DNA from 2 places in the Marinobacter sp. M5B genome. Region 1 is predicted to be linked to the other one. Evidence: predicted binding sites of a transcription regulator. Region 1 holds the regulator's gene; the other holds the start of a gene.
The links. Region 1 encodes LexA, which represses DNA repair genes until DNA is damaged. Its sites were predicted from a motif close to CTGTNTNNNNANACAG; they were not measured.
Positions count from the first base shown of each region.

Region 2: recN (DNA repair protein RecN) is a predicted target of LexA. The motif match lies at 2,527-2,542, and genes of this name have one in related genera.

Region 1 is NZ_CP156894.1:2,990,657-3,007,001, forward strand. It holds gene fliG (flagellar motor switch protein FliG) at 1-675, opposite strand, end outside; gene fliF (flagellar basal-body MS-ring/collar protein FliF) at 668-2,365, opposite strand; gene fliE (flagellar hook-basal body complex protein FliE) at 2,381-2,749, opposite strand; gene AAGD24_RS13575 (sigma-54 dependent transcriptional regulator) at 2,967-4,433, opposite strand; gene AAGD24_RS13580 (PAS domain-containing sensor histidine kinase) at 4,446-5,714, opposite strand; gene AAGD24_RS13585 (sigma-54 dependent transcriptional regulator) at 5,939-7,390, opposite strand; gene AAGD24_RS13590 (SOS cell division inhibitor) at 7,462-7,788, opposite strand; gene AAGD24_RS13595 (DUF1329 domain-containing protein) at 7,855-9,213, opposite strand; gene AAGD24_RS13600 (DUF6586 family protein) at 9,474-9,950, shown strand; gene AAGD24_RS13605 (hypothetical protein) at 10,002-10,262, shown strand; gene AAGD24_RS13610 (cell division inhibitor SulA) at 10,266-10,676, opposite strand; gene lexA (transcriptional repressor LexA) at 10,842-11,450, opposite strand; gene AAGD24_RS13620 (amidoligase family protein) at 11,629-12,624, shown strand; gene AAGD24_RS13625 (gamma-glutamyl-gamma-aminobutyrate hydrolase family protein) at 12,617-13,384, shown strand; gene AAGD24_RS13630 (hypothetical protein) at 13,369-13,569, opposite strand; gene AAGD24_RS13635 (SIMPL domain-containing protein) at 13,582-14,268, shown strand; gene AAGD24_RS13640 (translocation/assembly module TamB domain-containing protein) at 14,278-16,345, opposite strand, start outside.
Region 2 is NZ_CP156894.1:3,728,224-3,744,568, reverse strand. It holds gene AAGD24_RS16970 (outer membrane protein assembly factor BamE) at 1-162, opposite strand, end outside; gene fur (ferric iron uptake transcriptional regulator) at 285-695, shown strand; gene recN (DNA repair protein RecN) at 799-2,478, opposite strand; gene grpE (nucleotide exchange factor GrpE) at 2,725-3,330, shown strand; gene dnaK (molecular chaperone DnaK) at 3,441-5,366, shown strand; gene dnaJ (molecular chaperone DnaJ) at 5,445-6,575, shown strand; gene dapB (4-hydroxy-tetrahydrodipicolinate reductase) at 6,587-7,387, shown strand; gene carA (glutamine-hydrolyzing carbamoyl-phosphate synthase small subunit) at 7,589-8,713, shown strand; gene carB (carbamoyl-phosphate synthase large subunit) at 8,713-11,928, shown strand; gene greA (transcription elongation factor GreA) at 11,951-12,412, shown strand; gene yhbY (ribosome assembly RNA-binding protein YhbY) at 12,503-12,814, opposite strand; gene rlmE (23S rRNA (uridine(2552)-2'-O)-methyltransferase RlmE) at 12,979-13,599, shown strand; gene ftsH (ATP-dependent zinc metalloprotease FtsH) at 13,752-15,695, shown strand; gene folP (dihydropteroate synthase) at 15,789-16,345, shown strand, end outside.

The DNA of each region.
Region 1 (16,345 bases):
AACGCTGCGGTCCATGAAGTTCATGATGTCAGCCGCCCGTTTGACCCCGCCGATGCGGCTGGTCTGGGCCGCTGAGCCACCGGAGAACTGCTTCTCGAGGATATCGTTGAGTTCCTGCAGTGCCTGCGGCTGGATACTTTCCAGCGAAGCCACCCGCATCATTACATCCAGGCGCACCTTGTCGTCCAGAGTGCCGAGGATCTCCGCGGCCTGGTCCGGATCGAGGTAGGAAATAACGATGGCCTGAATCTGGGGGTGCTCGTAACGGATAATATCGCCCACCGCACGGGGTTCCATCCACTTCAGGGTATCCAGGCCGGTGGTGTTGCCACCAATAAGGATACGGTCGATCAGGCTGGAGGCCTTGTCGTCCCCCAAGGCCTGGGTGAGCATGGTGCGAATGTAATCATCATTGCCAACCCCCAGCCCGGTCTGGCCGCCAACAGCCTCGACAAACTGGTTCAGGACATAGGTAACGTCGTCCTTGCTGACGTCTTTCATCTGGGCCATGGCCACGCCAACCCGCTGGACCTCTTTCGGCCCCATGTGCTTGAGCACTTCGGCAGCGTCGTTTTCGCCCAGTGACATCAGCAGGATTGCCGCCTGCTCCACCCGCGGAATCTTGCGCTGGGGCTTTTGCGCCGCATCAGGCTGGCGGTTGTTCTCATCAGTCATCGACATTCACCCACTGGCGCATCACCTGGGAGACCCTTGCGGGGTCTTCCGCAATCAGGCCTTTCAGTGCATTCAATTGTCTATCATAGCTGTCTGTCGCGCCGGGCAAAAGCAGATCGTCCTGTGAATGCATGGCTTCGCGCAGAGCGTCGCCGCCTTCGATGCCATCAAGGCCGTCATAGCCGTCGTCGGAGTCACCCCTGCGTTCGCTGCGGCCACCGCCGGACAGACTTTTCAAGGTGGGTCGCAACAGGCCCAGAACCAGAACCAGAATGACCAGGCCTGCGAGCACCTGCTTCATCAGGTCCCAGAACCACGGCTGCTCCCAGAACGCCGGTGCTTCAAACTCGATCTGCTCTTCGGCGGCGAACGCAGTGTTCATCACCGTAACACTGTCACCCCGGGCGGCCGAATACCCCACGGCATCGCGTACCAGCATGGTCAGGCGCTGCAGTTCCTGTTCCGGCCAGGGTTCATAGCTGACTTCGCCGGTCTGGGGATCCACCACTTTCATGTCATCAACCGCCAAGGCTACCGACAAACGTTTTATGCGGCCAAGTTCCTGGCGGATATAGCTGACGGTGCGGTCCATTTCGTAGTTTCGGGTCGACTCTTCACGCACGTTCACCGGCGGCGCCTGGACGTTGCCCTCGTCATCGGCGGTTGCCTGTTCCGGAACTGTCGGCTGAGCGGGCGGCTGGTTGGACAGGGCGCCGGGGATTCCACTGGCGCCGCCACCGGCACGCCGCTCGGACATCTGGCGCTCGCTGCGCACAGCTTGCTGTTCGGGATTGAACAGCTCCTCAGCCTGTTCCACCGAGGAGAAATCGAGATCCGCCGTCACTTCCGCACGGAAACGACCGTCGCCCACCACCGGCCTGACCATGGAGGCAACCCGACGAGCCAGGCGATCCTCAACGCGGGAGGTGTAATCGTACTGGTCTTCAATCTGCTGGCTGTCACCGCCGTCCTCACGACCGGTGAGCAGGTTTCCACTCTGGTCGACCACGGTCACATTGTCCTTGCTCATTTCCGGAATGCTGCCGGCAACCAGGTTCACGATCGAGGCAATCTGCTCCTGCTCCAGGCGACGACCGGCAATTACTTCAAGGAACACGGACGCTGTCGGCGTGCGCGCGTCGCGGACAAACACCGAGCGCTCCGGAATCGCCAGATGAACCCGAGCGGCACGAACCGTGCGCATGCTGCCAATCGTTCGTGCCAGCTCGCCTTCCAGGCCACGGCGGAAACTGATGGTTTCCATAAACTGAGAGGTTCCAAGGCCACGGTCCTGGTCCAGCAGTTCGTAGCCCATGGTCTGCTCGTCCGTCACGCCCTCTGCTGCAAGTTTCAGGCGGGCGTTATAGACCTCATCGGAGGGCACCAGCAATGCGCCTGTGCGTGGATCCATACGGTAGTCGATGTTGTTGGCATCAAGAATGGTCGTGACATCCTGTGGGTTGTAGCCGGACATATCCCCCACCACAGGCTGGTAATTGGGCTCCTGGGCCCAGAGAACCACGGCAACGCCAAGGGCAACACTGGCGGCAAGCCCCACCATCAGGCCCACCTGTCGCAGCAGGTTCAACCGGTTGAAGCCGAAAATCAGGTCGCTACGGCTCTCGCCGGTATCGTCTCCCCGCGCCGCGGGCATATTCGAGGATGAGGTTTCAGCAGGTACGCTGGCCATGGGTCCGCTCCGCTATCAAACCGGCATATTCATGATGTCTTCGTAGGCCTTCACCACCCGGTTACGGACCTGGGTCAATGCCTCGAAGGAGATGGATGCTTTTTCAGACGCGATCATGACGCGGGAGATATCCATGTTCGGATCGCCCATTTCATACGCCGTCTTCATATCACTGGATGTTTGCTGGAGTTCGTTCACAGAACCCACAGCCTGGCTGAGCATGTCGCTGAATTTGGGAGTGTCGGAGGTTTCCTGGACCTTGGACGGCCCGTCCATCCGTCCGCGAATGTTGTTGTCCTGTTCAACCCGCTGATTCTCCATCATCTGCGAGCGCATATTGCGAATTTCTGAAAGGACACTGTTGATGTCAGCACGCTGAACCATGATTCACTCTCCCGGCCCGCCGTATAAATGGGCAAGCCATTGACCTGGACATATCTGAACAGGTCAAAGCAAACCGCAGGCCAACATAATTAATTTGTTAATTTTCATAATGTTAATTAACAATCGGAGAGAAAGGCGAAAGACAGCGACGGTCTTTTGACGTGGGCACAAAAAACGGCACCCTTGGGTGCCGAACGAAGGAGCCTGTTGGCTGTGGTCAGGCGGCGGCCAGCTCTGCATCCAGATCGATGCCGGCATCGCGCATCTGGGCCAGTTTGTATCGGAGCGTGCGCGGGCTGATACCCAACTGCTCCGCCGCCCGGTTGCGTCGACCACGCTCTTTTTTCAACGTTTGGATGATAATCCGGAATTCACGCTGTCGGACTTCATCACCCAGTGACGTGGAAGATAGCGCTCCGAGACCCGACAGGCTTTCCTCAGCATAGGTATCCTGAGCGTCCCGATCAGGTGACTCAGCCCCGGATTCGGAAACGACTGGGTGTGGAGAGGCCGGAGATGTCGTGCCGGCGGGGCCACTTTCCATACGCCCGGTAATTCCGAGTTCCAGGCAAAGGTCACCAGCATGGATGACATTCCCCTGGTGCAAGACCAGCGCCCGCTGTATCGCGTTGTCCAGCTCGCGAACGTTGCCCGGCCATTGATGACCCATCAGCGCATCTCTGGCGTCGGGCGCGAAGGTCACGCCGGTCAATTTCATCTTGCGGCAATGATTTTTCAGCAATGCATTCGCCAGCGGCATGATATCCAGTGTACGTTCGCGCAGTGGCTGCCAGTGCATGGGGAAGACCGTCAGCCGGTAGTACAGGTCTTCACGGAATTTGTTTTCCCGCACGTAATCGGACAGATCCCGGTTGGTGGTGGCAATAACCCGTACATCCAGGGCGATGGTCTTGCGACCACCGACCCGCTCAACCTCGCGCTCCTGCAGCACCCGCAACAGCTTGGATTGCAGGCCAGGATCCATTTCCGAAATCTCATCCAGCAGGATGGTGCCACCGTTGGCCTGCTCGAACTTGCCCGGGGAGGATGCAACCGCACCGGTAAAGGCACCCTTCTCGTGGCCAAACAGGATGGCCTCCAGCATATTCTCGGGAATTGCCGCGCAGTTGATCGCCACGAACGCCTGGTCTGACCTGGGAGACTGCTGGTGAATATAGCGCGCCAACACCTCTTTACCGGTTCCACTTTCCCCGGAAATCATCACCGTCGAGTCACTGGCTGCCACCTTCGCCGCCAGTTGGAACATCCGTTTGCTGATCGGATCTTCCGCAACGGGCTGGTCGACACTTTTCTGGCGGCCGCCGCCGACCACTCTGGTCACCGCATCCACAAGCACTGATGGCTCGAACGGTTTGACCAGGTAGTCGATGGCACCGGACTGCATCGCGGACACCGCATGGCTGATCTGACCATAGGCGGTGATCAGCATGGTCGGCAGGCCGGGGTACCGTCTTTGTATTTCATGCAGCAAATCGTGACCGGACATTCCAGGCATGTTCACATCACTGACAACCATATCCACCGGCGACTCAGCCAGCTTCGCCAGGGCCTGCTCCGCATTGGCGGCTTCACGCACGCGAAACTTTGCCAGCTCAAGGGTGGTAACCAGCGCTTCTCGAAGATCCTGGTCATCCTCAACAATCAGAATTTGGGCTTTGGCCATAATAGCCTCCGATCAGTCATTCTTTGATGGCTGCTGCCGACGGTCACCCGTCGACAACGAACGCATCAATGGCAGGGAAATGATGGCAACAGCACCTCCGGCGGCAGGCGCATCAATCGAGAAACGACCCTGGTGCGCTTTCACCACCGCCTGGACCACGGCGAGGCCCAAGCCGGTGCCGTGGGATTTGGTGGTATAGAACGCTTCCAGCAATTGACTTGCCTGCTCCGTGGTAAACCCAGGACCGTTATCACTCACGCGCACCACCAGTTCCTCGTCAACGGACACAACGGCAACTTCAACGTTCGTCGCCCCGGCCTCCACGCTGTTGTTCACTAGGTTGGTACAGGCACCCACCAGAGCATCACGATTGCACATCAGCGCGGCGCTATTGACCTGGTCACTCAACCCCACCGACACACCGGCAGGGAGCTTCAATCCTTCCAGCGCGGAAGCCAGCGCCTGAACCAGGGTGTCGGCAGACAATTCCTCTGCCAACCGCGTCTCGCCCCGGGCGAAAATAAGCATGTCACGCACCTGCTGCTCCAGGTGCGTCAAGCGGGACATCAACCGTGAGGCACAACGCTGACGCATCTCCTCGTCCAGGTCTTCCTGGCTGAGGTGCCCGCCATACAGAATGGCAGCCGACAGCGGTGTACGAATTTGATGAGCCAGGGAGGCCACCATCTTGCCCATGGCGGAAAGCCGCTGGGCATGGGCGAGCTGAGACTGCAAATGACGGGTTTCAGTCAGGTCCGTCAGCAGGATCAACTGCCCCGGCTGGTTTTCCATGGTACGAATTTCAATACTGACACGACGGCCATCCTTGAGTGACACTTCGTGGCCATCGTCGCGGCGGGGCGCAAAACAGCGGCGGATAACATCCACCCACCGCTCTCCACCAAGAGGCTCCCCCAACAACGTGATCGCCGCCGGATTGGTCTGCGTCACCACCCCCTGGCTGTCGAGCACCACAACCCCGGCCGGTAGCGCATGCAGAAGCGTCGAGAGCCGGTCTGCCAGCTCCTCTTTCTGCTCCAGCTCCGCCTGGCGCTGCTGGGATTCCGCGGACAGCTCCCCGGACAACTGATTAACACGGGACTCAAGAGTGCGGTAGGAATCAGTGATCTGTCGGGACATCTGATTAAACAGCTCCAACGCTGTCCCCACAGCCTCATCGTCCTGCTCCGGGAACAACGCCGTCACCTTGTCATTGACATCGGCAGCCGCATTGGCAGACGCCTTTGCTGACGACAAACCCACAAACTGTAACTGACTCATAAACTCGCCCTCTGACCGGACTAACCCCCGGCCCGTACCAATCGGATGGATCGTTTGGACGAGACTAAGCCAGCACTGTGCCAACTTTAAATTTTGTTTATTTTTCAACAGGAAGGAAAAACAGAGGAAAGGCATACGACGGGTTTCCGTCGCCTAAAAACAGCGATGGCGCCGAAGGTTACAAACCTTTGACGCCATCAGAAACCGATTCTTTGGGGGATTGATCAGCTCTCCTCGGACTCCTCATCCCGAAGTCCATACTTCCGGACCTTCTCAACCAGCGTCGTTCGACGAATCCGAAGCTTTTCGGCTGCCCGGGCCACTACTCCTCCGGCTTCATCCAGCGCCTGCTGAATCAACTGCCTTTCAAGATTGGACAGGTAGTCCTTCAGGTCGATGCCGTTCACCGGCAGCAGAGCCGGCGCATCCAGCCCCACCAGCCCGGGAATGCCAGAGGGCATACCGGAGTCTTCCACTGGCCGGTTCTCGTCGTAATCGTCCACGTAACGGAACTTCTTGGGCAACTCCTGAACCCCAATGACACCGTAGGGGTGCATAATCGCCAACCGCTCCACCAGATTCGCCAGTTCGCGAACATTCCCGGGCCAGTCGTGGCGGCAAAGACTCATGATCGCAGCCGAGTTCAGCCTGAGGGAGCCCCGCTTTTCTTTCTCCATCCGCGAAATCAATTCATTGATCAACAGCGGAATGTCTTCCACCCGGTCACGTAAAGCGGGCATTTCAATGGGGAAAACGTTCAGGCGGTAATAGAGATCTTCACGGAAATCGCCCGTTTCAATCATGTCTTCGAGATGTTTATGAGTCGCGGCAATGACCCTGACGTCGGCTGACTGAGTCCGGTTACTGCCAACACGCTCATAAGTGCGTTCCTGCAGAACCCGCAGAATCTTGACCTGCATGTTCAACGGCATGTCGCCGATCTCGTCTAGAAACAGGGTGCCCCCCTCGGCCATTTCAAACCGACCTACCCGCGACGTGATCGCGCCGGTGAACGCGCCCTTCTCGTGCCCGAACAATTCGCTTTCCAGTAATTCCGCTGGAATGGCACCGCAGTTGACCGGCACGAAGGGCTTGTCGCGACGAGAGGAATGGTAATGGAGGTTTCGCGCCACCACTTCCTTGCCCGTTCCCGACTCGCCAGTAATTAGCACACTCACATCCTTGTCGGCCACCTGCTCCATTAATTGGCGTACCGATTGCACTTTTCGACTCGTACCAACAAGGCTACGGAAAAGCTGCAGACCACGTTGCTGCCCCCGTTCACGGGAACGTGCAAACTGATCCCGGTAGATCTGTGCACGGTAGAGCGAGTCCACGAATTTGGTGTAGTTAAGCGGCCATTCCATGCGGGCAATTACCCGGCTTGTCTCGTCGTCGGAGAGGCCCGCCAGATCAGGGTCGCCAACCAACAGCAAAGGCACCCCCTGAGCGACCTCGCACACGGTTGAAATCACTGCGGTCACGCCATCGTCCTCGCCGTTAACAACGGCAACGGAAATTGACTCCAGATCCTCAGCGTCACCGCTGCTCAGCAGTGAATGGGCATCGGCCCCAACGACAATGCCCTCTTCGCCGATAAACTCAAGAATGGTAGAAATGTCACGTCTTTTCGCATCGTCCTCGCTGAGCACCAGCACCTTGTTATTCTTCGACATCCAAACGAATCTCTTGCGGGGATTTGTGCGGTATTTAAGACTGTAAGTGGGCCTGAGTCAATTTTATGACGCTATTTTGGCCGATTTAACGAGACGTTTTGATAGGCTTTTGCCGCGCTGCGGTTCTGGTTCACCCCTTTCAGCGCTTTCTGGGCTTCCGCCTTGGCTTCATTTGCCGAAATATTGGCACGATCACAGAATGTCTGCAGGGCTGCCAGCCTTTCCCTGATTGGCTCAGGGCTCAGATCGCCGGCCTCAAGGGCCGCCATAACCGGCTCGATCGTCGGTTTGACCAGCTCATTCAGACGGGACAGTTCGTCCCAGTTCTTCTCCGCAAGCGCGGTCTTCAGGTGTTCAACCAAGGTATCCACTGCCTCTAGCTGTTCCGGTACCGACATAATTGCATCTCCTTGAAAACGGTCCGGTAGCGCCCCGTGCCTCGACCGGCCCGGGGCTGCCAGTCATCAGCGGCGGGCTGCTCTCCGGGCTGCCGAGGCAGAAAACTGATTACCACGGAAGCCAGGCTCGAAATCATAGGCGGGGAAGCCGTTATCCAGACCATCGATGTAATAGCGCTGGGCGTTCAGATCGTAAGTCATCTCCATGGTAGTCCAGAATACCGGCTCACTGTAGTAGCTGATGTTGTGAGCTTCGGACACCCGCCAGAGTTCATCATTGCTGTCGTACTCCTCCGTGGCAAGAATCTGCCAGCTATCTTCGTCGACGTAGAACACCCTGCGGGAATAGATATGACTGATACCGGTCCGCAGTTTCGCTTCGACAACCCATACCCGATGTAGCTCGTATCGGGCCAACTCCTGGTTGATGTGCTGTGGCCGAATGACATCGTCCGGCTGGACATCCGCGTCGTGAAGCTTGTAGGCATTGTAGGGCACGAAGATCTCACGCTTGCCTTTCAGCTCCCAGTCGTACTGGTTAGGGGCGCCATTGTACATGTCTTTCTGATCAACCGAGCGGAGGGATGAAGAGTTCGGCAGATCGGTTTCATAGGCCAGGTTCGGTGACCGGCGCAGCCGCCTTGAGCCGGCATCGTATCGCCACGCGAGCCGGGGTGAGCGAATCTGATCCAGGGTTTCATGAACCAGAGTGATGGTGCCCGCGAGACTGGATGGTGCGATGGTGTCGGTTTTCAGGTAAAAAATCTTGTTATCGATATCGGCGAGGTTCGCGCCGCGGCGGCTGTAGGCAAAGTAATAGTCGTACTGGTTAACAACCTGGTTGTAGGAACCGTTCACCTGGGGCGTCGCTGAAGCGCTACGGAACGACAGTTCCTCTCCGCGATAACGCAGGATGTGGTTCCAGATCACCTCCAGGCCATTCTTTGGAATCGGGAAGGGGCTGGTCATGATGGTGTCACGCACACCGTTTCCGTTCGCCAGAAGTTCCGCGCTGCGGGCATTCTCCCGGGACTTTTCGTACACATCTTCCGGGAAGGCCGCGGTACGACGGGTCTGGTACACCGGCATCACAAATTCCGGGCCATATTGCTCAAGCATACGGATGTGTCCGTCGGTCAGCTTGTCGCGATATAGATCCACATTCGCGCCGGTAATAACAAACAGAGGCTCATCCTCGGGAAACGGGTTGGTTTCCACCTGCCCCGGTTTCCAACTAGCGGGCGGCTTGGTTAGCCCACCTGTCCACGCCGGAATGCTGCCAGAGGCATTGCCCTGCCGCTCAGCTCCAACTGGAGTCAGTTCGCTAGCCAGCCGCTGAGCTTCGGATTCACTGACCTTTGCCAACGCAACGCCTGACAACCCAAACAATGCCACTGTAAAACCCGTGACCCATTGGTTCCGCATTCCCTTCTACCTCCAAGGTAACCGATCAACCCATGTGTCATTCGCGGTTTGGCATGCCTACGCCGGAAACAACAACAGGCGATCAAATGTTATTCAATCGGGGCGCCTTTTTGCCAAATTCAAACGACCGTTTCAAGTGAATCTTTGTAGTTTCTTGTCAAAACCACCAAACCAACGGTGGGAGGAGAAATTCACAATGAAAAATGTTATAGTTGGCGATTAATTCATCGCACAGCAGTGAACCGCTCTCAGGTACTACCATGGCTTCGCAGTGGCATTCATTGGTTTCCCAGAAAATATTCCTGGCTCGCAACCTGTTGGGGCAGCTGGAGCACAGCGACACCGTTCCAACGAAAGAAGCCCTGCTGCAAGGCAGCATAGAGCTAGGGCTGAGGGCTCGAAAACTGACGCTGGTAATGATCGCCAGGGTGTATCAGCACAAACATAGCCAGCCTGATGACCTTGAGGCACTGGATGAGCTGATCGGAACCCACAGCCCGGAAATGACAGAACTGGAGCAGCTGGCCAGTGACGGGCGGAGTTGGTGGAGTCATCTCGAGCAGCTTGAGCGTCATCAGGGCAATCCCCCGGTGACCCGAAAAACGGTCAGCAATGAAAACGTGATTGCGGTTGCAGCTGACACCGGCCCGGATCGCTCAAAGCAGGCTCTGGAAACCACTCTGGGCGCGATGAAACACTTTATCGATATCCTCGAGGATCGGCACAGCGAATGGTAATGAACCACGGCGTTGCCGGACCCAACAGGAATGAACTGAAAGGCTAACTTAATGTCACCATCGTTTTTCGAGATTGTACAACTGAGCAACGGAGACTATGCGCTTCGCCGCATCGACGACGACAGTGCACCACTGGTCCAGATATCATTTTCGACGGAAGCCAGGGAGATGATGGAAGACCGGGACATGAACGTGGCCAAGGCCATGATTGCAGCCGGTATTGAGGCCGTCGGTAACGTTGCCCATGATATCGACTGGGAAGACGAAGAGCCGGACACTCAGGACATCCGGCCCTCCTACACACTTCATTGACGATCAGCGCTGGCGCAGCACCACACCATGACTGTTACCCCGAGCCGAAGCCTGCTCCAGTGACGCGAGCGCTTCGCGCCCGAGCTTGTGGGTCCACATGACCACAGCGTGACAGGTGCCTGCGCTCAGTGCTCGCTCGGCAAGCTCCCCGGCTGGGTAGTCAGGAGTAGACCTCAACACCAACAGTTCGCCTGCAACGATGCCACGCATGGTCTGCCACTTACTGACAAGGCTTTGGGGCGGATCAATCCAGGCTAACCAACGCTTCTCCTGATTCAACTGCGTAAGCATCGGTAGCAATAGCTGGAAGTTCTCAACCTGCCCTTCGGGCAAAATGATTTCGGTCACATTGCCTGCCGGTTTGGCTGGGCGACTCCTGACAGCAGGCGCCCTGACGGTATCATGGTCGCTCATACCGGCAACCTCTGAACCGACAAACCTGCCGCCTCCGTGAGCATAAGCCAGATTCTGATTAAAGCTGAGTTGTTCCATAATAAGCCTCACCTGCCGTTAAGCCGCGCCCGCGGTGTTCAACACTCAACGAAACACAGCCGGATATGTCCGGACACCCTGGGGGTGTCAGTGAAGGTCCGAGCGCCGTATGACCCCGACGCCGAGCCCCTCAATGAAGAGTTCCTGTTCTGTCAGATCCACTTCTATGGGTTCGAATTCCTCGTTCTCGGCGATCAAGTACACTTTCGAGCCTTCCTTACGGAACCGTTTGACCGTGACTTCCTCACCTACCCTCGCCACAACCACTTGTCCGTTGTGCACATCGTGGGTGCGGTGCACCGCCAACAGGTCGCCGTCAAGGATGCCAATGTCCTTCATGCTCATGCCGCGTACCCTGAGCAAATAATCCGCCGAGGGCGAGAAAAATTCAGGCTGCAGGGTGCAATGGTCTTCGATATGCTCCTGGGCCAGTATGGGGCTACCGGCCGCCACCTGACCGATCACTGGCAAACCAAGATCAGCCTCTACATCGGGAAGACGTATTCCCCGGCTGGCTCCCGGCACCATCTCGATGGCGCCTTTTCGGGCCAGTGCCCGCAGATGTTCTTCTGCGGCATTGGCAGAACGAAACCCAAGTTCCGCCGCGATTTCTGCACGGGTCGGCGGATACCCAGTCTCGTCAAGGTAGCGACGAATAATATCCAGTACCTGTGTCTGCCTAGCTGTCAGCTTCATTTAGGTTGCCCCGGTTAGCCCTGTTTTTATATACAGTGATTTGACTATATACAGTGTTTTATCCAGTGTAAACCCTGTAAACGCAATTTTTCCTTGAGCCGCACTGGGTGGCCCGTCCACCACGCCCTGACGTATGACTGTGTTAAGGTAATCGCAACCAAGATAGGGAGTCGCCTGAATGAGCAACAGATGTAGGTTACCGGACATCCTCAAGACGGATGATGGCAAGGAACGCAGAGTTGGCGTTGAAATTGAGTTGTCCGGCCTCGGTTACGAAGATCTCGTCTCGCTGTCCGCAAAACTGCTGGGAGGTACCGGAAAGTCTGTTGCGCGCTATGTGTCCGAGGTTGAAACGGAACTCGGTGACTTTACCATCGAACTGGATTCGGACCCGATAAAGGACCTTGATCTGGCCGACGAGCGTCTTCCCGAGTCCGTCAGGGAACTTGGCGGCCAGGCCATGAGCGTGATCGACGCAGCCGCCGAGAAAATCGTGCCCCTGGAGATCGTCAGCCCTCCGCTGGCTTTCAGTAAGCTGGAACGCATAGAGACACTTTGCGATGAGCTGCGAAGAGCAGGCGCACTCGGCAGCCGGGAGGCGCTCTATTATGCCTTTGGTTTGCAATTGAACCCGGAGCTACCGGACCTCAGAGCCACAACGCTGGTGCGCTACCTGCGGGCCTTCGCTGCGCTCTACGAGTGGCTGAAGGCACGCCACCAGATCGATTTCAGCCGTAAGCTGACCAGCTACATTGAACCCTGGAGCAGCACCTACATTGACCTTCTGATTTCAGAGGATTATGCGCCGGACATGGAGCAATTAATGCGGGACTACCTGCATTACAATCCAACCCGCAACAAGGCCCTGGACCTGCTCCCGCTGTTCGCACACCTGAACAGCGATTTGCTCGCAGAATATGTGGAGGATGAGCGCATCAAAAGCCGGCCAACGCTGCATTACCGGCTACCCGACTGCGACATTGATAACCCTGACTGGCATTTTTCCACGGTTTGGAATGACTGGATTGTGCTGGAACAGCTGGTGGCCAACGCTGATGACTTATCGAAACTGGTTACGGAGTTTCGCAACAGTCGCAAACTGAGCCTCCATAACCTGACCCACAGCTGGTTAGACACGTCTGACCAGTGGCTTCGGTCCGGGAACTATGTCTGAAAGCCCGGTAGATAAGCCTGAACATCCGGGCCTTACGATTGGCATCAGCGGCCCGGCACGCCGCAGCCTCGCCCACCGGCTGATCACCTTCGCGCTGCGCCTCCACGGTGCGCGAACCCATTTTATCCGCCCGGGTTCGAAGGTGGACGTCTCGTTGCTCGACGGCCTTGTGCTCTCCGGTGGTACCCACGTGCACCCTTCGCGGTACGGCCAGACTCCCCAGGTCACCGCCCGGTATGACGTGCGCCGCGACGAAACCGATGTTCGTCTGCTGTCCCGTGCTGAAGAATTGAACATCCCGGTACTGGGTATCTGCCGCGGCGCCCAGTTTATCAATATTTTTCGCGGCGGATCTTTGTGCCAGAACGTGACACCTCTGCGGGTGAACACCCGCCACCGGCCGTTACTGTTACCGCTACAGACTGTTCGGGTCGTCAGTGACAGCCGCCTGGGAGAGGTGATGCGCAGCCCGGTGATTGGCGCGAACCGCATCCACAGCCAGAGCATCAAAAAACTGGGCACACATCTCCGCGTTGTCGCCGTGGACAACGACTCGTTTGTGCAAGCGATAGAAAATACACGTGGGCAATGGCTAATGGGCATCCAGTGGCACCCGGAGTACCTGCTTTATCATGGCGGCCACCGGCGGATTTTCAGCCATTTCGTGCAGGCTGCGGAAGACAGGAAGCTGATTCGGCTGGATGAACCCGTCGAAGCCGCCGGAGAAGATGATGAGAATACCGCTCAAAATGGCAGATAACGCTGCAACACGGCCTTAATTTCACGAATTTCCCGAGCATCGTCGGGCAGAGCCGTCAAATAACGGGCCGCCCACTCTTTCAGTTGCTCGCGGGTGGTCACATAATGGGGGTCGCTCCCGGTCAGCCTGAACAGGATATCACGCTCCCGGGGCGTCAACCTGACCTGATTCTCGTGCAATAACATGGAGATCCAACTATGTTCCACAACGTCCATCGATACCTGCTGGCCTCCACGGCCCTGATTCTGTTTCCCCTGGGCGCATCAGCAGCAGAAGTCAGCCTGAGCGGTCAGGCCTCAGTCAAGTATACGCCAGACAGCGCACGGCTGCAGTTCACCGCCCGCGCCGAGCACAAGCTTCCCGAGACAGCCACTGAGGAAGTCAACGAGCAGATGGAGAAGTGGCGGGAGAGCATCGAGGACTTCCGCGACCGGCTCAAATCCTACAGCGACGCCTCGTTGAACCTTTACAGCCGTTCGATTCCCTCACCAGAGCGTCACGAGGAGCCCCGACGAGTGGCCGTGGCTTCGCAAACGGTCAGCTTCACCATCGATGACCTCTCTCTGCTCAACCCGATTCTTGCACAGGCGCAATCACTGGGTATGGACTACAACGTCGGTCCCCATCAGTTTTTTCATTCCGATGAAGTCGGTTTGCGTAAACAGGCCCTGGCGGGCGCCATTGCGGATGCGAAATCACGCTGCGAATTTGTTGCCCGGGAACTGGACAAACAGTGCGGAGAGGTGATGACCATCAACGTCGATGGTGGCCATCAACCCCCGATGCCAATGATGGCGGAAATGCGAGGCGCCTCGGACGCTGTCTCAGCGGTCGGTTCCCGTGAACTGGAGGCCCGGGTTAGCGCGACTTTTGAACTGGAGTAAATCACCCGCTCAGAAGTCCCGCGTATAGAATATATCCAGGGAGGCTGCCAGGCCACTGGCAGCCTCCAGATAGAAGTAACGTCCGATATCGTAACGTAGCGCCACCGTGGTGATGGGCTGGAAGATGCCGACACCGTAGCGGATGCTGAGTTCATCCGTCAGGTAACCACTGGCCACTACTGCCGATTCATCCCCTGAACCTTCCGCCTCCAGCGTCAGATTGCGTATTCCGAATTCCTCGCCAATACCCTGGGTTACCTTGTTAGCCTGAGTCAGCCCCAGCGATATGGCTGCCCTGCTCATTTGCCCCTCATCACCACGACTTTGCGGTGCCCGGCCGAGGATCACATACGAGAGCGCATCGGTCTGAGGCATTTCCGGTTCAGAAAACACTTCGGTCCGGGGCGAGCTCACCGGGCCGCTGAGGCGGATACCGGCCACCACGTTGTCCACACGCCGCACTGCCTCGATGTCCAGGTACGGTTCTGACAGTGGCCCCACAAACACCAGCCTGGCCCGGCGCAGGTCGAGCTCCTGACCGTAGGCCTCATACCGGCCTTCAACAAGCTGCAGGGCACCTCGGGTATCCAGGTTGTTGCCGATACGCAGTGTCCCCTCAAGGTTACCGGTGACACCGAAACCACTAAAGCTGACCTCGTCCTCACCCACCACGACAGTGACGTCCATATTGAGAGTGCGGAGCCCGCCTTCCTTCTCCTCAGCACCGACGATAACCTCGTCCTCGGATACGGACACGGCCTGGGCGGGCAGCTCGCGAATTTCGATCGTGCCCCGGGGTACGTTCAGGTTACCGGAAACCGACAGATCGCCGCCTTCGTAGGCGATAGTGATATCCGGCACCAGCTCCACTTGGGCGTACGGCTCGTAATTGAAGGGCAAACGGTCACCGGTCAGCCGCACTTCCACCGACGGTTCCGCCTCCCAGGCCAATGACCCTTCTATGTTGCCGCTTCCGCGTTCATTGCTGCGCCAACGTCCGGACAAATCCGCGCTATATCCTTTCAACTCCAGGCTGACCACCAGATCCTCAAGCGGAATCGGTAACCGTGGATCGGCAATGTGACCGCCAGAGAGCGCAAGCTCGCCGTTTACAGCTGGCTTCATTAGCGGCCCAGACAGTGTCCCCTCGCCATTGAGCTCTCCCTCAACAACCTCCAGCCCGGCAAATATGCCAGCCATGGCGATATCCAGGCCTTCGATGCTGAATTGCCCATCGACTTCACGGGCATCATTATCCGGGTCGACCGACATGCCGACCGAGAGATTACCAATATCGGGCCCCTGCAACTGCAGGTCCAGCTCCGCCACATTCGGCTTCAAACTCAGGCGGGTGGTGAAGGTGTTGTAGCTCAGGCTCTCCCATTCGTCCCTCACCTGCACTTCAAACTCGCCGGAACCAGCGTCGATGGATACTTCACCATCCGGCCCATCTTCCGTCATGACCACTTGCAGGTCAGCATTCAGCGTTGCGTCCCAACGCAGGGTGTCCGGCAACAGCGGGGAGAGTGCCGTGGTCGGGAAATTTTCAATGCGATAGGCGATATCTTGAGTCGGGAGCAGAGTCTGGTCCTCGGCACAGACAGACGCCTGTTGCCACTGCCAGCAGTGCTGTCCCAACGTGAGCTTGCCCGCTTCGGTATACTCGAGGGCCGCGGACTCTGACAGGGTCCATTGCTGGCCTTGGGCAGGCACACTGATTTGCCCCTGCTCAAGCGCACCCACCCAGGCATTCCAGCTTTCCGAGGCGTCTCCGGCCAGCAACAGCGACAACTCCGCCTCTTTGTGGCGGGCGTTTAGCCTGAGTTGGTGATCATCCCGAGTTCCCGTCAGTGCCAGCGACAAGTCTTCCAGTAGCTGTTCGCCATACCGAACTTCCTTTCCCCGAAGGTCCGCCTGGATGTTGAACCCTTCGCGCAGCGTGGCCGTCAGGTCCAGGCTGGACAGACTCAATTGATCCTGCCATGCCAGGTCGCTGCCAGTGAGTGTTACCTTGCCACGGGGTTGGTCCACGGTGCCGGAAACCGAGGCCGTACCGTTGACCGAACCCGCCAGCCCC
Region 2 (16,345 bases), 740 kb from region 1:
GCCCAGCAAGGAGTGGACCTGGCTGCGGGACATGCCCTCGGCCAGTGATGTCAGCTCTTCGTCGGTCAGTATGTTCCCCTGTTGTACATTGATCTTGTATACGCCTGGGAAAACACAGCCAGCCATGATGAGAGTTAGAATGAGAGCTGTGAGCTTTTGCATCGCCGGGGGAAATCCTCTATCTTGAAATCGCCTGCCAGGGGCAGGTGTGACACGGTCTGACCGTTAACATGCGGCTTCATCATACCGGAAGCCGTGAGGCACACCAAAGAGTGAATCGTAACATGTCATCCGAAAACACCGAATTACGAAAAGTCGGTCTTAAAGTCACTCTGCCAAGAGTGAAGATCTTCAATATTCTGGAGAACTCCGAGGAGCATCACCTCAGCGCCGAGGATGTGTACAAAAAGCTCCTCGAACAGGGTGATGACGTGGGCCTGGCAACCGTCTACCGGGTGCTGACTCAGTTTGAGGCAGCTGGCCTGGTTCTGCGCCACAACTTTGAAGGTGGGCACGCCGTATTTGAGATGGCCGGCGACGATCATCATGATCACATGGTCTGCACTCAGACCGGCGAGGTCATTGAGTTCGTCGATGAGGTGATCGAAGAGCGGCAGCAAAAAATTGCCAAAGAACGAGGCTATGAGATTGTCGATCACAGCCTGATTCTTTACGTCAAACCCCTCAAATCCTGATCATTCAGGATTTGTTCCGGAAAAAGAAAAAAGGGGGCGGGGTTTTAGCCCGCCCCAACAACTCTCAGGATCGAGAGGGGAATACGCTTACCTTTCAAACTGTTCAGTGATGCGTAGCCTGGCCTTTCGTGAACATTTCGTGGGCATGGGCAATGGTGTGTTCGGTCATATCCACACCACCGAGCATTCTTGCCACTTCGCTGACCCTGCCATTGTCGTCCAATGACTCGATCTTCGAGTAAGTGGCGTCTGATTCCGTAAACTTGCTGACGAACAGGTGCTGATGGCACTGGGCCGCTACCTGGGCAAGATGCGTGACGCACAACACCTGTCCATTACTGCCCAGGCTGCGAAGCAAGCGACCAACCACTTCGGCGGTGCCGCCACCAATGCCTACATCCACCTCGTCAAAGACCAGTGTTGGTGTGGTGGAAGTTTGCGCAACCACCACCTGAATGGCCAGGCTGATGCGTGAGAGTTCGCCACCCGAGGCTACCTTGGCTAGCGGACGTGCGGGCTGGCCCGGGTTGGCGCTGACCAGGAATTCAATGTCTTCCAGGCCGTGGGGCGCAGGCTCGTCGCCTTTGTTGCGGCTCAGGTGGGTTACGAACTGGACCGCTGGCATGCTCAGTTGGGCGAGCTCCTCCGCGATGCGCTGATCGAGGTTGGCAGCAGCCTGTTGGCGTGCGTTCGACAACTCGGTGGCCAGGGTATTGAAGTGGCTTCGCTGTTCTTCCAGTTCCGCCTCCAGCTTCTCAACGCTGCCCTCGCCGTCGTCCAGCGATGCCAGTTCGGCACTCAGGCTCTGGTGGAATTCCGGGAGTGTCTCCGGTGTGATGCGGTGCTTGCGGGCCATCTGGTAAATGGCACTCAGACGCTCTTCCACTTCGGCCAGTCGGGCTGGGTCGGCGTCGTAATCTTCCACAAAGTGGCGCAGGTTGTCGCCAGCCTCGGTGATCTGAATCTGGGCTTCATTCAGCATCTGGATGGTTTCCGTCAGTGCCGGTACCTCCACCGGCAACTGCTCCAGTTGCTGTAAAGCCTGGCGCACCAGATCCGCTGCGCTATTCTCATCTTCCGTGCATAGCAGGGTAGCCTGATGGCTGTTGTGTAGCACCGTGTCGGCATGGCTGAGCCGTTCCTGTTCTTTCTCCAGCTCTGCCTGCTCTCCGTCTTCCAGCGCCAGGCGATCCAGTTCTTCTACCTGGTAGCGCAGTAGCTGCAGGCGGGCTTCTGTCTCATCGGCATTCTGCTGGCGTTCGGTCAGCCGCTGGCGGGTTTTGTGCCAGGCTTTCCATGCATCCCTGGTTTGCTCTCCCAACGCTTCTGCGCCAGCGAACTCGTCCAGCAGTTTGCGGTGGGTCTCCTTGCGCAGCAGGGACTGGTGCTGGTGCTGGCTGTGGATGTCCATCAAGGCGCTGCCCAGATCTTTCAGGTGGGCAAGGGGGCAGGGCTGGCCGTTGATGTAGGCGCGAGAGCGGCCATCCTTGCTGATCACTCGGCGCAGGATGCATTCGTTGTCATCGTCGAGCTCATGGTTTTCCAGCCATTGCCGGGCCTCGGCAATGCGGGACACGTCGAAAGTAGCGGTAATATCGGCGCGTTTGGCACCATGGCGTACGGCGCCAGCGTCGGCGCGCCCGCCCATGGCAAGGCCGAGGGCGTCCAGGACAATGGATTTGCCGGCACCGGTCTCTCCGGTCAGCGCCGTCATACCCTTTCCAAACTGAAGTTCGACCCGCTCGGCAATGGCGTAATTGGAAACAGTGAGCTGTGTGAGCATGCAGAGGTCCTCCGCTCAATTCCTGAATACTGTGATTACATACAGTTACTGTGAATATATACAGGGTTTTTCCTGTTTGCAAACATCGGCTGGCGAATTTGTGAATGAATGAGGTGCGCAACGGTTGAAACATCCGATACGGGCCCCATATCCGTTCGCAAACATGTTTTTTTCGGCCCATGGCGGTCGGAAACCAAACGTTAACCGGCCGGTCGTCTGGCCGCCGACGATCAAGCAGGAGTAGTCATGAGCGCTGACGAGAATCGTAACGAACAGGTGGAAGAAGAGTTGAAAGACACTGCGGAAGCCGCTCCCGAGGAAGAAACGGCGACGGAAGACAGTGCCGAAGCCGCTCCGGAAAGCGAAGTTGAGGCCCTGAAGGCCCAGGCGCAGGAGTTTCAGGAGCAGATGTTGCGTTCCCAGGCGGAGATGCAGAATGTTCGCCGTCGCGCTGAGATCGATGTGGAGAAAGCCCACAAATTCGCGCTGGAGAAGTTTGTGAAGGAGCTTCTGCCGGTCGCTGACAGTCTGGAAAAGGCGGTTGAAAGCACAGAGGGGCATGAAAGTGCCGGCGAACTGGTGGCCTCTATTCGTGAAGGGGTCGAGATGACTCTTAATCTGTTCATGGGGAGTCTAGGCAAGTTCAATGTGGTTCAGCTTAACCCCGTGGGTGAGCCGTTTGATCCCCAGCAGCACGAGGCCATGTCCATGGTGCCGGCACCTGATGCCGAGCCCAACAGTGTGGTGGCTGTGGTCCAGAAGGGCTACACCCTGAACGATCGCCTTGTTCGTCCCGCGATGGTGGTGGTCGCCAAGGCTGAAGACGCGCCAAAAATCGACGAGCAGGCTTGAAAAGCAGATTAAAGCGCCAATATAGCCAGTAAACAGGCGGCGCACCGGGACTCCGGGGCAACTTTCAAGGCAGCCGGAACTGAATTGAACAACCGAATTGGAGTAATTGCATGAGTAAGATCATTGGTATCGACCTGGGAACCACAAACTCCTGTGTAGCCATTATGGATGGCGACAAGGTCAAGGTTATCGAAAACGCCGAGGGTGATCGCACTACCCCGTCCATCGTGGCGTATACCGAAGACGGTGAAACGCTGGTAGGTCAATCTGCCAAGCGCCAGGCGGTCACCAACCCGAACAACACCCTCTACGCCATCAAGCGTCTGATCGGTCGTCGCTTTGAAGACGACGTGGTCCAGAAAGACATCAAGATGGTGCCGTACAAGATCGCCAAGGCAGACAACGGTGATGCCTGGGTCGAAGTGAAAGGCGAGAAGATGGCGCCGCCGCAGGTGTCTGCGGAAATCATCAAGAAGATGAAGAAAACCGCAGAAGACTATCTGGGCGAGAAAGTGACCGAAGCGGTTATCACCGTGCCGGCCTACTTCAACGACAGCCAGCGTCAGGCCACGAAAGACGCCGGTAAGATCGCTGGTCTGGACGTGAAGCGGATCATCAACGAGCCAACTGCTGCTGCGTTGGCCTATGGTCTCGACAAGAAGAGCGGTGACCGTACTGTTGCTGTTTATGACCTGGGTGGTGGCACCTTCGACATCTCCATCATCGAGATCGCCGATGTGGACGGTGAGCACCAGTTCGAAGTGTTGGCCACCAACGGCGACACCTTCCTGGGTGGTGAAGACTTTGACATGAAGCTGATCGAGTATCTTGCCGATCAGTTCAAGAAAGACAGTGGCATTGACCTGCGTGGCGACTCGTTGGCGATGCAGCGACTGAAGGAAGCGGCTGAGAAGGCGAAGATTGAGCTTTCCAGCAGCCAGCAGACCGATGTGAACCTGCCTTACGTGACGGCAGACGCCAGTGGTCCCAAGCACATGAACGTGAAAGTGACTCGTGCCAAGCTGGAGTCACTGGTTGAAGAGCTGGTCGAGCGCAGTCTCGCGCCGTGCCGCACCGCGCTGGAAGATTCCGGTGCCAAGATCGGTGAAATCGACGAAGTCATCCTGGTCGGCGGTCAGACCCGCATGCCGATGGTTCAGGAAAAAGTGAAGAACTTCTTCGGTAAGGAAGCGCGTAAGGACGTGAACCCGGATGAAGCTGTAGCCATGGGTGCTGCCATCCAGGCGGCCGTGCTCTCCGGTGATGTGAAAGACGTTCTGCTGCTGGACGTTACCCCGCTGACCCTGGGTATCGAAACCATGGGTGGCGTGGCGACACCGCTGATCGACAAGAACACCACGATCCCGACCAAGAAGTCGCAGACTTTCTCCACTGCGGATGACAACCAGACTGCAGTGACCATTCACGTGGTCCAGGGTGAGCGGAAGCAGGCGACACAGAACAAGTCACTGGGTCGCTTCGACCTGGCGGACATTCCGCCGGCGCCCCGTGGTACGCCGCAGATCGAAGTCACCTTCGATATCGATGCCAACGGTATCCTGAACGTGTCGGCCAAAGACAAGGCGACCGGTAAAGAGCAGTCCATCGTCATCAAGGCGTCTTCAGGTCTGAACGACGACGAAATCGAGAAGATGGTTCAGGACGCGGAAGCCAACGCCGACGAGGATCGCAAGTTCGAAGAGCTGGTCCAGGCCCGCAACCAGGGTGACGCGATGGTCCATACCGTGCGCAAGACCCTGGCCGATGCTGGTGACAAGGTGTCCGACAGCGAGAAAGAGTCTATCGAGGCTGCGATCAAGGAGCTGGAAGAAGCCCTGGCTGGTTCTGACAAGGACGACATCGAGGCCAAGACTCAGAAGCTGACGGAAGCGTCTTCTGAAATGGCCCAGAAGATGTACGCGGATCAGGCAGAGCAGGCGCAGCAGGCCGGGGGCGAAGAGTCTGCCCAGTCCGGTTCCAGCGACGACGCCGTTGATGCCGAGTTTGAAGAAGTCAAAGACGACGACAAGCGATAAAACTTAAGATCATCAGGCAGTTGGAAAACGCGGGAGCTCTTCCGCGTTTTCCTCGTTTTACCAACAGGGTTTTAGAGCATGGCCAAGCGCGACTATTACGAGATTCTCGGGGTGTCCCGGGAAGCGGATGAAAAAGAGATCAAGCGAGCCTACCGCAAGCTTGCGATGAAGTATCATCCTGACCGGAATCCGGATGATGAGGACGCCGATCATAAGTTCAAGGAAGCCAGTGAAGCTTATGAAATACTCTCCGATTCCTCCAAGCGCGCAGCCTACGACCAGTTTGGCCACGCCGGTGTTGATGGCTCTGCCGGCGGCGGATTCGGAGGAGGCGGCGGTGGTGCCAGCTTCTCCGACATTTTTGGCGATGTGTTTGGTGATATCTTTGGTGGCGGCCGCGGTGGCCGCAATACGCGCGGGGCTGACCTGCGTTACACCCTGGAGCTGGACCTGGAAGAGGCGGTAAAAGGCAAAACCGTCCAGATCCGGATTCCTGGCCACACCGAGTGCAACACCTGTGACGGTTCCGGGGCCGAGAAGGGCTCACGGCCGGAGGCTTGTGGTACTTGTAATGGCATGGGCCAGGTGCGGATGCAGCAGGGCTTCTTCACTGTGCAGCAGGCGTGTCCTACCTGTCGTGGTTCCGGCAAGATCATCAAGAACCCGTGTAAGAAGTGTCACGGTGCCGGTCGCATCCAGGAAGAGAAAACGCTGTCCGTCAAGGTGCCGCCGGGCGTGGATACCGGTGATCGTATTCGTCTCTCCGGTGAAGGCGAGATGGGTGTTGAAGGTGGGCCTTCCGGTGACCTCTATGTGCAGGTCGCGGTTCGAGAGCATTCCATCTTTACCCGTGATGGTCGCAACCTCTATTGCGAAGTGCCTATCAGCATCGTGGATGCCAGTCTCGGTGGCGAACTTGAAGTGCCGACGCTCGATGGTCGCGTTAAGCTGAAGATTCCACCGGAGACTCAGACCGGCAAGCTGTTCCGTTTGCGGAACAAGGGCGTTAGCCCGGTTCGTGGTGGTCCGTCCGGTGATTTGCTGTGTCGCGTGGTTGTGGAAACTCCGGTTAACCTCACCAAGCGTCAGAAAGAGTTGCTGGAAGAATTCCAGAAGACCCTGGACGGTGGCGATGGCAACCAGCACGGTCCGCGAAAAACCTCCTGGTTTGAAGGTGTGAAAAGCTTCTTCGACGAAATGAAATTCTGAGGGCAGACGTGATGAGGGTAGCAGTCATCGGCGCCGCAGGGCGCATGGGCAAAGTGTTGATCGAAGCCGTTGACGGAACTGAAGGCCTGGAACTTGGCGCGGCAGTCGTCGAGCCTGGCAGCAGTCTTATCGGCGCCGACGCCGGTGAAATGACCAGCATTGGTAAGACTGGCGTCAAGATGGCTGGCAGCCTCGCCGAAGTGAAGGAGGATTTCGACGTACTCATCGACTTCACCTTCCCGGATCTGACCCTGGAAAATGCGGAATTCTGTAAAACCAACGGCAAAATGATTGTGATCGGTACCACCGGCCTGACCGACGCCGAGAAAGAACAGCTCGCCGTTGCCGCGGAAAAGGCCCCGGTAGTGTTTGCCCCCAACATGAGTGTGGGCGTCAACGTCACCCTCAACCTGCTGCGCACCGCCGCTGCAGCCCTGGGTGACGACTATGATGTGGAAATCATCGAAGCCCACCACCGCCACAAGAAAGACGCGCCGTCGGGCACGGCATTGCGAATGGGCGAAGTTGTCGCCGATGCCCTCGGTCGAGACCTTAAGGAATGTGCTGTCTACGGCCGTGAAGGCTTTACCGGGGAGCGTACCCGCAAGGAGATCGGCTTCGAAACCATTCGGGCCGGCGATGTGGTTGGTGATCATACCGTTCTGTTCGCCACTGAAGGCGAGCGCATCGAAATTACCCACAAAGCCAGCAGCCGGATGACGTTTGCCAAAGGTGCGATGCGTGCGGCATTGTGGTTGGAAGGTAAGCCGGCCGGGTTGTACGACATGCAGGATGTGTTGGGGCTGAAGTAGCGACGAGTAAGATTTCGCGTGGACACAAACTGCCATATTTCGTACAATAAGGCGGTTTAACTGCACCAAGCGTAGCTTTGACAACGCTCAACAGAAAAAGCGGGACGGAGTTCAACTCCCTCTCGCTTTTTTGCGACCTGAATTTGCGCTTGCGTTCCTGTTCGTGACGAACCTGTACGCCACTCGATGAGGATACAAGCCTTGAGTACACCTGCCATCCTTGCACTCGCAGACGGAAGCCTGTTTTACGGCACCGCCATTGGCGCTGAAGGGGAAACCAGCGGAGAGGTGGTGTTCAACACCGCCATGACCGGTTATCAGGAGATCCTGACCGACCCGTCCTACTCCCGCCAGATTGTCACCCTCACATACCCTCACATCGGCAGCACCGGTGTGAATGAAGAAGACATCGAATCTGATCGCGTCCAGGCCGCCGGCCTGATAATCCGTGATCTGCCCCTGCTGGTGAGCAACTGGCGCAGCACCGGCTCGCTACAGGACTACCTGCGCGACAACAATATCGTCGGCATTGCCGATATCGATACCCGTCGCCTGACCCGAATCCTGCGGGATAAAGGGTCCCAGAATGGCGCCGTGGTCGCCGGCGCAGACGCCACGGCCGAGCGTGCTCTGGAGCTGGCCAACGCTTTTCCGGGCCTGAAAGGCATGGATCTGGCGAAGGAAGTCACCTCGGAAAAAACCTGGACCTGGAGCCAGAGTGAGTGGGATATCGAAAGTGGCTATGGCGAGCGCACCGAATCAAAATTCAAGGTCGTCGCCTGGGACTACGGTGTGAAGCTCAACATCCTGCGCATGTTGGCCAGTCGCGGCTGTGATATCACTGTTGTGCCAGCCCAGACCCCCGCTGCCGATGTGCTGGCGATGAATCCCGATGGTATTTTCCTGTCCAACGGCCCCGGCGACCCCGAGCCATGTGACTACGCCATCAGCGCCATTCGCGATGTGTTGGAGACCGACATTCCGGTTTTCGGCATCTGTCTTGGCCACCAGTTGCTGGCCCTGGCCAGCGGGGCCAAGTCCATCAAGATGGGGCATGGCCACCATGGCGCCAACCATCCGGTACAGAACATCGCCGATGGTACCGTGATGATTACCAGTCAGAACCACGGATTTGCGGTGGACGAAACCAGCCTGCCGGACAATCTGGAGGCGACCCATAAATCCCTGTTCGACGGTTCTCTGCAGGGAATCCGCCGTACCGACAAGCCAGCCTACAGTTTTCAGGGTCACCCGGAGGCGAGCCCCGGCCCGCACGACGTAGCGCCGTTGTTTGATGAATTTATCCGCCTGATGGAGGCACGTTGATGCCAAAGCGTACCGACATTAAAAGCATTCTGATCCTGGGCGCGGGCCCCATCGTGATCGGGCAGGCGTGCGAGTTTGACTACTCTGGAGCCCAGGCCTGTAAAGCCCTGCGTGAAGAGGGGTACCGGGTTATCCTGGTGAACTCCAACCCGGCCACGATCATGACCGACCCGGTAATGGCCGATGCCACCTACATCGAGCCTATCACCTGGAAGACCGTTGCCAAGATCATCGAGAAAGAACAGCCGGATGCATTGCTGCCTACCATGGGTGGTCAGACAGCCCTGAACTGCGCTTTGGACCTCGAAAAGCACGGCGTTCTGGCTGAGCATGGTGTGGAAATGATCGGCGCCAACGCCGACACCATCGACAAAGCTGAAGACCGTGATCGTTTTGACAAGGCCATGAAGAAAATTGGCCTGGAGTGCCCTCGCGCCACGATCGCCCATTCCATGGCGGAAGCCTGGGAAGTGGCCAACGACATCGGATTTCCCTGCATCATCCGCCCGTCCTTCACCATGGGTGGTTCCGGCGGCGGTATTGCCTACAACCGCGACGAATTCGAGGAAATCTGCACCCGTGGTCTGGACCTGTCGCCGACCAACGAGTTGCTGATCGATGAGTCCCTGATCGGCTGGAAAGAGTACGAGATGGAAGTTGTCCGCGACAAAAACGACAACTGCATCATCGTCTGCGCCATTGAAAACTTTGACGCGATGGGCGTGCACACCGGTGACTCCATCACCGTCGCGCCGGCCCAGACGCTCACCGACAAGGAATACCAGATCATGCGGAACGCCTCTCTGGCGGTACTGCGTGAGATCGGTGTGGAAACTGGCGGTTCCAACGTGCAGTTCGGCGTAAACCCGGACAACGGCCGTGTCGTCGTCATCGAAATGAATCCCCGGGTGTCGCGTTCTTCGGCGCTGGCGTCCAAGGCAACGGGTTTTCCGATCGCCAAGGTGGCGGCCAAGCTGGCGGTGGGTTACACCCTTGATGAACTGCGCAATGAAATCACCGGTGGTGTTACTCCGGCCTCGTTCGAGCCCAGCATCGACTATGTGGTCACCAAGATTCCGCGCTTCACCTTCGAGAAGTTCCCCCAGGCTGATGCGCGCCTGACCACCCAGATGAAATCCGTGGGTGAGGTGATGGCCATCGGTCGTACCTTCCAGGAGTCGCTGCAGAAGGCCATGCGTGGTCTGGAAGTGGGCTCCGACGGTTTTGAAGAGAAGGTCGACCTGAGCACCACCGACGGCCAGGAAACCCTCACCCAGGAACTGAATGTGCCTGGAGCCGAGCGCCTTTGGTACATCGGCGATGCCTTCCGAGCCGGGATGACCGTGGAAGAAGTGTTCAACAACACGCATGTAGATCCATGGTATCTGGTACAGATCGAAGACCTGATCAAAGAAGAGACTGCCCTCAAATCCGCCGGCAAGGCGGATATTGATCGCGATACGCTGTTCCGCCTCAAGCGCAAAGGGTTCTCCGATGCGCGCTTGGCCAAGCTGCTCAGCATTTCTGAAGTCAGCTTGCGCAAGCTGCGCCATGACCTGGACATTCGCCCGGTCTACAAGCGGGTGGATACCTGCGCGGCTGAATTTGCCTCATCAACCGCCTACATGTATTCGTCCTATGAGGAAGAGTGTGAGGCGGGTGCCTCTGATCGCGAGAAAATCGTGGTCATTGGCGGTGGTCCCAACCGCATCGGTCAGGGTATTGAGTTTGATTATTGCTGCGTTCACGCCGCCCTCGCTATGCGCGACGATGGTTATGAAACCATCATGATCAACTGCAACCCGGAAACCGTTTCCACCGACTACGACACCTCGGATCGGCTCTACTTCGAGCCCATCACCCTGGAAGATGTGCTGGAAATCATCCACGTCGAAAAACCCAAGGGTGTGATTGTCCAGTACGGCGGCCAAACCCCGCTGAAGCTGGCCCGTGGCCTGGAAGCGGCGGGTGTGCCGATTATCGGTACCAGCCCGGATGCCATCGACCGCGCCGAAGACCGGGAGCGTTTCCAGCAGATGATCGGCCGCCTCGGCCTGATTCAGCCGGAAAATGCCACCGTGCGCAGCCACGAAGAAGGCATCCTGGCGGCTCGCGAGATTGGTTATCCGCTGGTGGTACGCCCCTCCTACGTGCTGGGTGGTCGGGCCATGGAAATCGTCTATGACGAGGATGAGCTGGTTCGCTACATGCGCAATGCCGTGCTGGTCTCCAACGACAGCCCGGTGCTGCTGGATCACTTCCTCAACGCCGCCATCGAGGTGGACATTGACGCCATCAGCGACGGCAAGGACGTGGTCATCGGTGGCATCATGCAGCACATTGAGCAAGCGGGCGTGCACTCTGGTGATTCCGCCTGTTCCCTGCCGCCCTACACCCTGCCGAAAGACGTGCAGGATGAAATGCGCGAAGCGGTGCGGAAGATGGCCATTGAACTGGATGTTATCGGCCTGATGAACGTGCAGCTGGCCTGGCAGGGTGGCGAGATCTACGTGATCGAGGTGAACCCGCGAGCGTCCCGTACCGTGCCGTTTGTGTCCAAGGCCATCGGGGTGTCCCTGGCCAAGGTGGCGGCCCGTTGCATGGCTGGAAAGTCGCTGGCAGAGCAGGGCTTCACCCAGGAAATCGTGCCGACTTACTATTCCGTCAAGGAATCGGTGTTCCCGTTCAACAAGTTCCCGGCGGTGGATCCCATCCTGGGGCCGGAAATGAAGTCCACCGGTGAGGTGATGGGGATTGGTGACAGCTTCGACGAAGCCTTCGCCAAGGCGGCCCTGGCCTCCGGTGAGCGTCTGCCGGCCAAGGGTACGGCCTTCATGTCCGTGCGGGACGTCGACAAGCCCGGGGCCGCGAAAGTGGCGCAGGACCTGATTGACGCTGGCTTCAAGGTGATTGCTACCACCGGTACCGCCAAGGCGTTGAAACAGGCCGGGCTCACTGTTGATCGGGTGAACAAGGTTCGTGAAGGGCGTCCGCATATCGTGGATGCCATTAAGAATGGTCAGGTGCAGCTGATTATTAATACCACCGAAGGTCGCAAGGCGATTTCCGACTCGGCACAGATTCGCCAGTCGGCCCTGCAGACCAAGGTGACCTATACAACGACACTGGCGGGCGGCGAAGCCTTCTGCAGGGCCATTAAATTCGGCCCCGAGCGCACTGTGCGCCGCCTCCAGGATCTACACGCAGGAAAGTAAGACTATGGCTGACAGAGTACCCATGACAAAGGCGGGTGAAATCCGCCTACGTGAGGAGCTTCAGAAACTGAAGTCCGAAGATCGTCCCCGGGTGATCGCGGCTATTTCCGATGCCCGCGAACACGGCGACCTGAAAGAGAACGCGGAATACCACGCCGCTCGGGAGCAGCAGAGCTTTATCGAAGGGCGTATCCAGGAGATCGAGGGCAAGCTGTCCGCAGCCCAGGTGATCGACGTTAACACCATCGAAAACACCGGCAAGGTGATCTTCGGCACCACGGTGCGACTGCTCAATGTCGATACCGATGAGCAGGTCAGCTACCAGATCGTTGGTGAGGATGAGGCAGATATCAAGGCCGGAAAGCTGTCCATTTCCTCGCCGATCGCGCGGGCGCTGGTGGGTAAAAGCGAGGGCGACGTGGTTGCCGTGCGAGTGCCTTCGGGGACCGTTGAGTATGAAATCGAGCAGGTAGAGCACATCTGACATTCGTCGGATGCGGATTCTGCAAACAAAAAGCCGGCTGCGAATAGCAGCCGGCTTTTTACATTGTGCGGCTTTAGCGTGCTGACAGCGTCAGTGTTTCTGGCGCAGCAGGTTGGACAGCTTGGGGTTGGGCTTTTTCGCCCGGCGCAGGATCACGGCGATCTTGCCGATGGTCTGCACCAGCTCGGCACCGGAGGCTTCGCACAGGGCGGCAACGGCTTCCTGGCGGGTTTCGCGGTCCTGGCTGGCAACTTTGATCTTGATCAGCTCGTGGTCGTTCAGGGCCCGCTCGAGTTCCTCCTGAAGCCCTTCGGTCAGGCCCTTGTCGCCGACTATGATAACGGGCTTCAGGTTGTGGGCGATGCCCCGGTATTCCCGGCGCTGTTCCGGCGAAAGACTCATTATGTGATCTCTTTATGGGTGCGATTAATAAAACGTCAGCGGCGAAATGCTCGCCAATTCCGTATAATCGCGGGATTGTATCAGATCAATCGGCCGGTGAAATCGCCGTTACCACGTACCCAGATGATTGGAGGTCCAATTGGAGCGCTTTATGGAGGTAGGTCTTGGCTCGCTCGAAAACCAGTGACCGCTGGCTGAAGGAACATTTTGATGATGTCTGGGTCAAAAAGTCCCGGGAAGACGGCTATCGTTCGCGGGCCAGCTACAAGCTGATTGAGCTCGACAACAAAGACCGCCTGTTTCGGCCCGGGCAGACCGTTGTGGATTTGGGTGCCGCGCCTGGTGGCTGGTCCCAGGTGGCGGTAGAGCGGGTTGGTGACAATGGCACGGTGGTCGCCAGCGATATTCTCGAGATGAGCCCGATTGCGGGTGTGGCGTTCGTTCAGGGCGATTTCACCGAGCAGTCAGTGCTGGACGAATTGCTGGATTTACTGGGTGATCGCCGCGCTGACGTTGTAATTTCGGATATGGCACCCAATATGAGTGGTATGGCGGCAGTGGATATTCCCAACGCCATGGGCTTGGTGGAGCTGGCGCTGGATATGGCGCAGCAAGTCCTGAAGCCCGGTGGCGTGTTTGTCGCCAAGGTATTTCAGGGAGAGGGATTTGATGCCCTGCTCGCTGAAATGCGTAAAAGTTTTGGCACCGTTGTCAGCAGGAAGCCTGACTCCTCCCGTGCAAGATCGAGGGAGATTTATCAGGTGTGCAAGGGATTTAAGGGCTGACCCCGCCCCGGAACGGAATGACCGTGGGATTGACACCCCGCAGTGGTCGATACGGATAGGCCGATTCTGGTGGACGGGCGTACAATTGGTGTAAGGTGTCAGAAAAGGCTTTCTCCTGACGGGGCGATCCTTCAATTCACAGGTGACGATCCTTGAACGATATGGCAAAAAATCTGGTTCTCTGGCTGATTATAGCCGCCGTACTGCTGATGGTGTTTCAGAATTTCACGCCCACCACCAGCGGACAACAGGTCAATTATTCGCAGTTTGTGGAAATGGTGCAGGACGGACAGGTCCGTCAGGTCACCATTGACGGTCTGCAGGTTCAGGGTACCCGTGGTGACGGCTCCCAGTTCCAGACCATCCGCCCCCAGGTGTCCGACAACAAGCTGATGGATGATCTGCTGGCCAACAACGTGGAAGTCATCGGTAAGGAGCCGGAGCGTCAAAGTCTCTGGACCCAACTGTTGGTGGCTGCCTTCCCCATCCTTATCATTATCGCGCTGTTCGTATTTTTCATGCGACAGATGCAGGGCGGTGGCGGTGGCAAAGGGCCTATGTCCTTTGGCAAGAGTAAAGCCCGCCTGATGAGCGAGGATCAGATCAAAACCACCTTTGGTGACGTTGCCGGTGTCGACGAGGCCAAGGAAGACGTCAAGGAGTTGGTGGATTTCCTGCGGGATCCCAGCAAGTTCCAGCGTCTTGGTGGCAGTATCCCCAAGGGCGTACTGATGGTGGGTCAGCCGGGTACTGGTAAGACCCTGCTCGCCAAGGCGATTGCCGGCGAGGCCAAGGTGCCATTCTTCTCAATCTCCGGTTCGGACTTCGTGGAAATGTTCGTGGGCGTGGGTGCCTCTCGTGTCCGTGACATGTTCGAGCAGGCCAAGAAGCAGAGCCCCTGTATCATCTTCATCGACGAGATCGATGCCGTTGGCCGCCATCGTGGCGCTGGCATGGGTGGCGGTCACGACGAGCGTGAGCAGACACTGAACCAGTTGCTGGTAGAGATGGACGGCTTCGAGGGCAACGAAGGCGTTATCGTGATTGCCGCCACCAACCGTCCGGACGTACTGGACCCGGCGTTGCTCCGCCCGGGTCGCTTTGACCGCCAGGTCGTTGTCGGGCTGCCGGACATCATCGGTCGTGAGCAGATTCTCAAGGTTCACATGAAGAAAGTGCCTCTGGCCGATGGGGTGGAGCCTGTGTTGATTGCCCGTGGCACGCCCGGTTTCTCGGGTGCTGACCTGGCGAACCTGGTGAACGAAGCTGCGTTGTTTGCGGCCCGTCGTAACCAGCGTCTGGTTTCCATGGAAGAGTTTGAGCTCGCGAAAGACAAGATCATGATGGGCGCCGAGCGCAAATCCATGGTCATGAGCGAGAAAGAGAAGCGTAATACGGCATACCACGAGTCCGGTCACGCCATTGTCGGGCGTCTGATGCCTGAGCATGATCCGGTCTACAAGGTCAGTATTATTCCTCGCGGCCGCGCATTGGGTGTCACAATGTTCCTGCCAGAGGAAGACAAGTACAGCCACAGCAAGCGCTTCCTGATCAGTTCCATCTGCAGTCTGTTTGGTGGCCGTATTGCCGAAGAACTGACCCTTGGTTTCGATGGTGTCACTACCGGTGCTTCCAACGATATCGAGCGGGCAACCAGTCTGGCGCGTAATATGGTCACGCGTTGGGGGCTGTCGGAGAAGCTCGGCCCGCTGCAGTACGATACAGATAGCGAAGAGCCTTTCCTCGGTCGCTCTGCCGGTCAGGCGCAAACGGTCTATTCTCCGGAAACGGCGCAGCGTATCGATGAGGAAGTTCGCAATATCATCGACAGCTGTTATGAAAAGGCGAAGCAGTTGCTCGTCGATAACCGTGACAAGCTCGATCTGATGGCCGATGCCCTGATGAAATACGAGACCATCGACCGTTACCAGATTGATGACATCATGGAAGGTCGTGAGCCCCGTCCGCCGAAAGGTTGGGGTGATAGCGGTCCGTCCGGTGGTGTTCCGGCTGATGAGCCTGAGCAGGCGCCTGCTCCGAAGGGTTCCGACGACGGTCACCAACCGGGTGTTGGTCGACCGGCCGGTGAGCACTGAGCCAGGCTGGATACTGGTCCGATGTAGTTGAAGACTGAACGCCGCCCCTGACGGGGCGGCGTTTGTTTTTGCGGGTTGCAGAAAAGGTTATTTATGCAGATAAATTTCGCGGGCAGGGTTCTGGATATGTCTGGCTGCCACGTCATGGGGATTCTGAACGTGACGCCGGACTCCTTTTCGGATGGAGGTCGGTACAATACCGTTGAGGTTGCCCTGGCAAGGGCCCGCGAGATGGTGGCGGACGGTGCGGCTTTTATTGATGTGGGTGGTGAGTCCACGCGGCCAGGTGCCACGCCGGTGTCTGTCGAGGAAGAACTTGAACGAGTGTGTCCGGTGGTGGAGGCGATTGCCCGTGATTTGGGCGTTGTCGTTTCGGTTGATACCAGTTCTCCGCAGGTTATGGCGGAGGTGGTGAAGCTCGGTGCCGGGATGATCAACGACGTCAGGGCGTTGCAGCGGGATGGTGCGCCCGAAGTGGTGGCAAACGCTGGAGTGCCGGTGTGTGTCATGCACATTCAGGGTGAGCCGGATACCATGCAGGATGATCCTCGCTACCGGAATGTGCGGCGGGAGGTGAGTTCGTTTCTTACCGAGCGAATGCGGGTGATAGAGAAAGCCGGTGTGCGGCCAGACAACATCATCCTTGATCC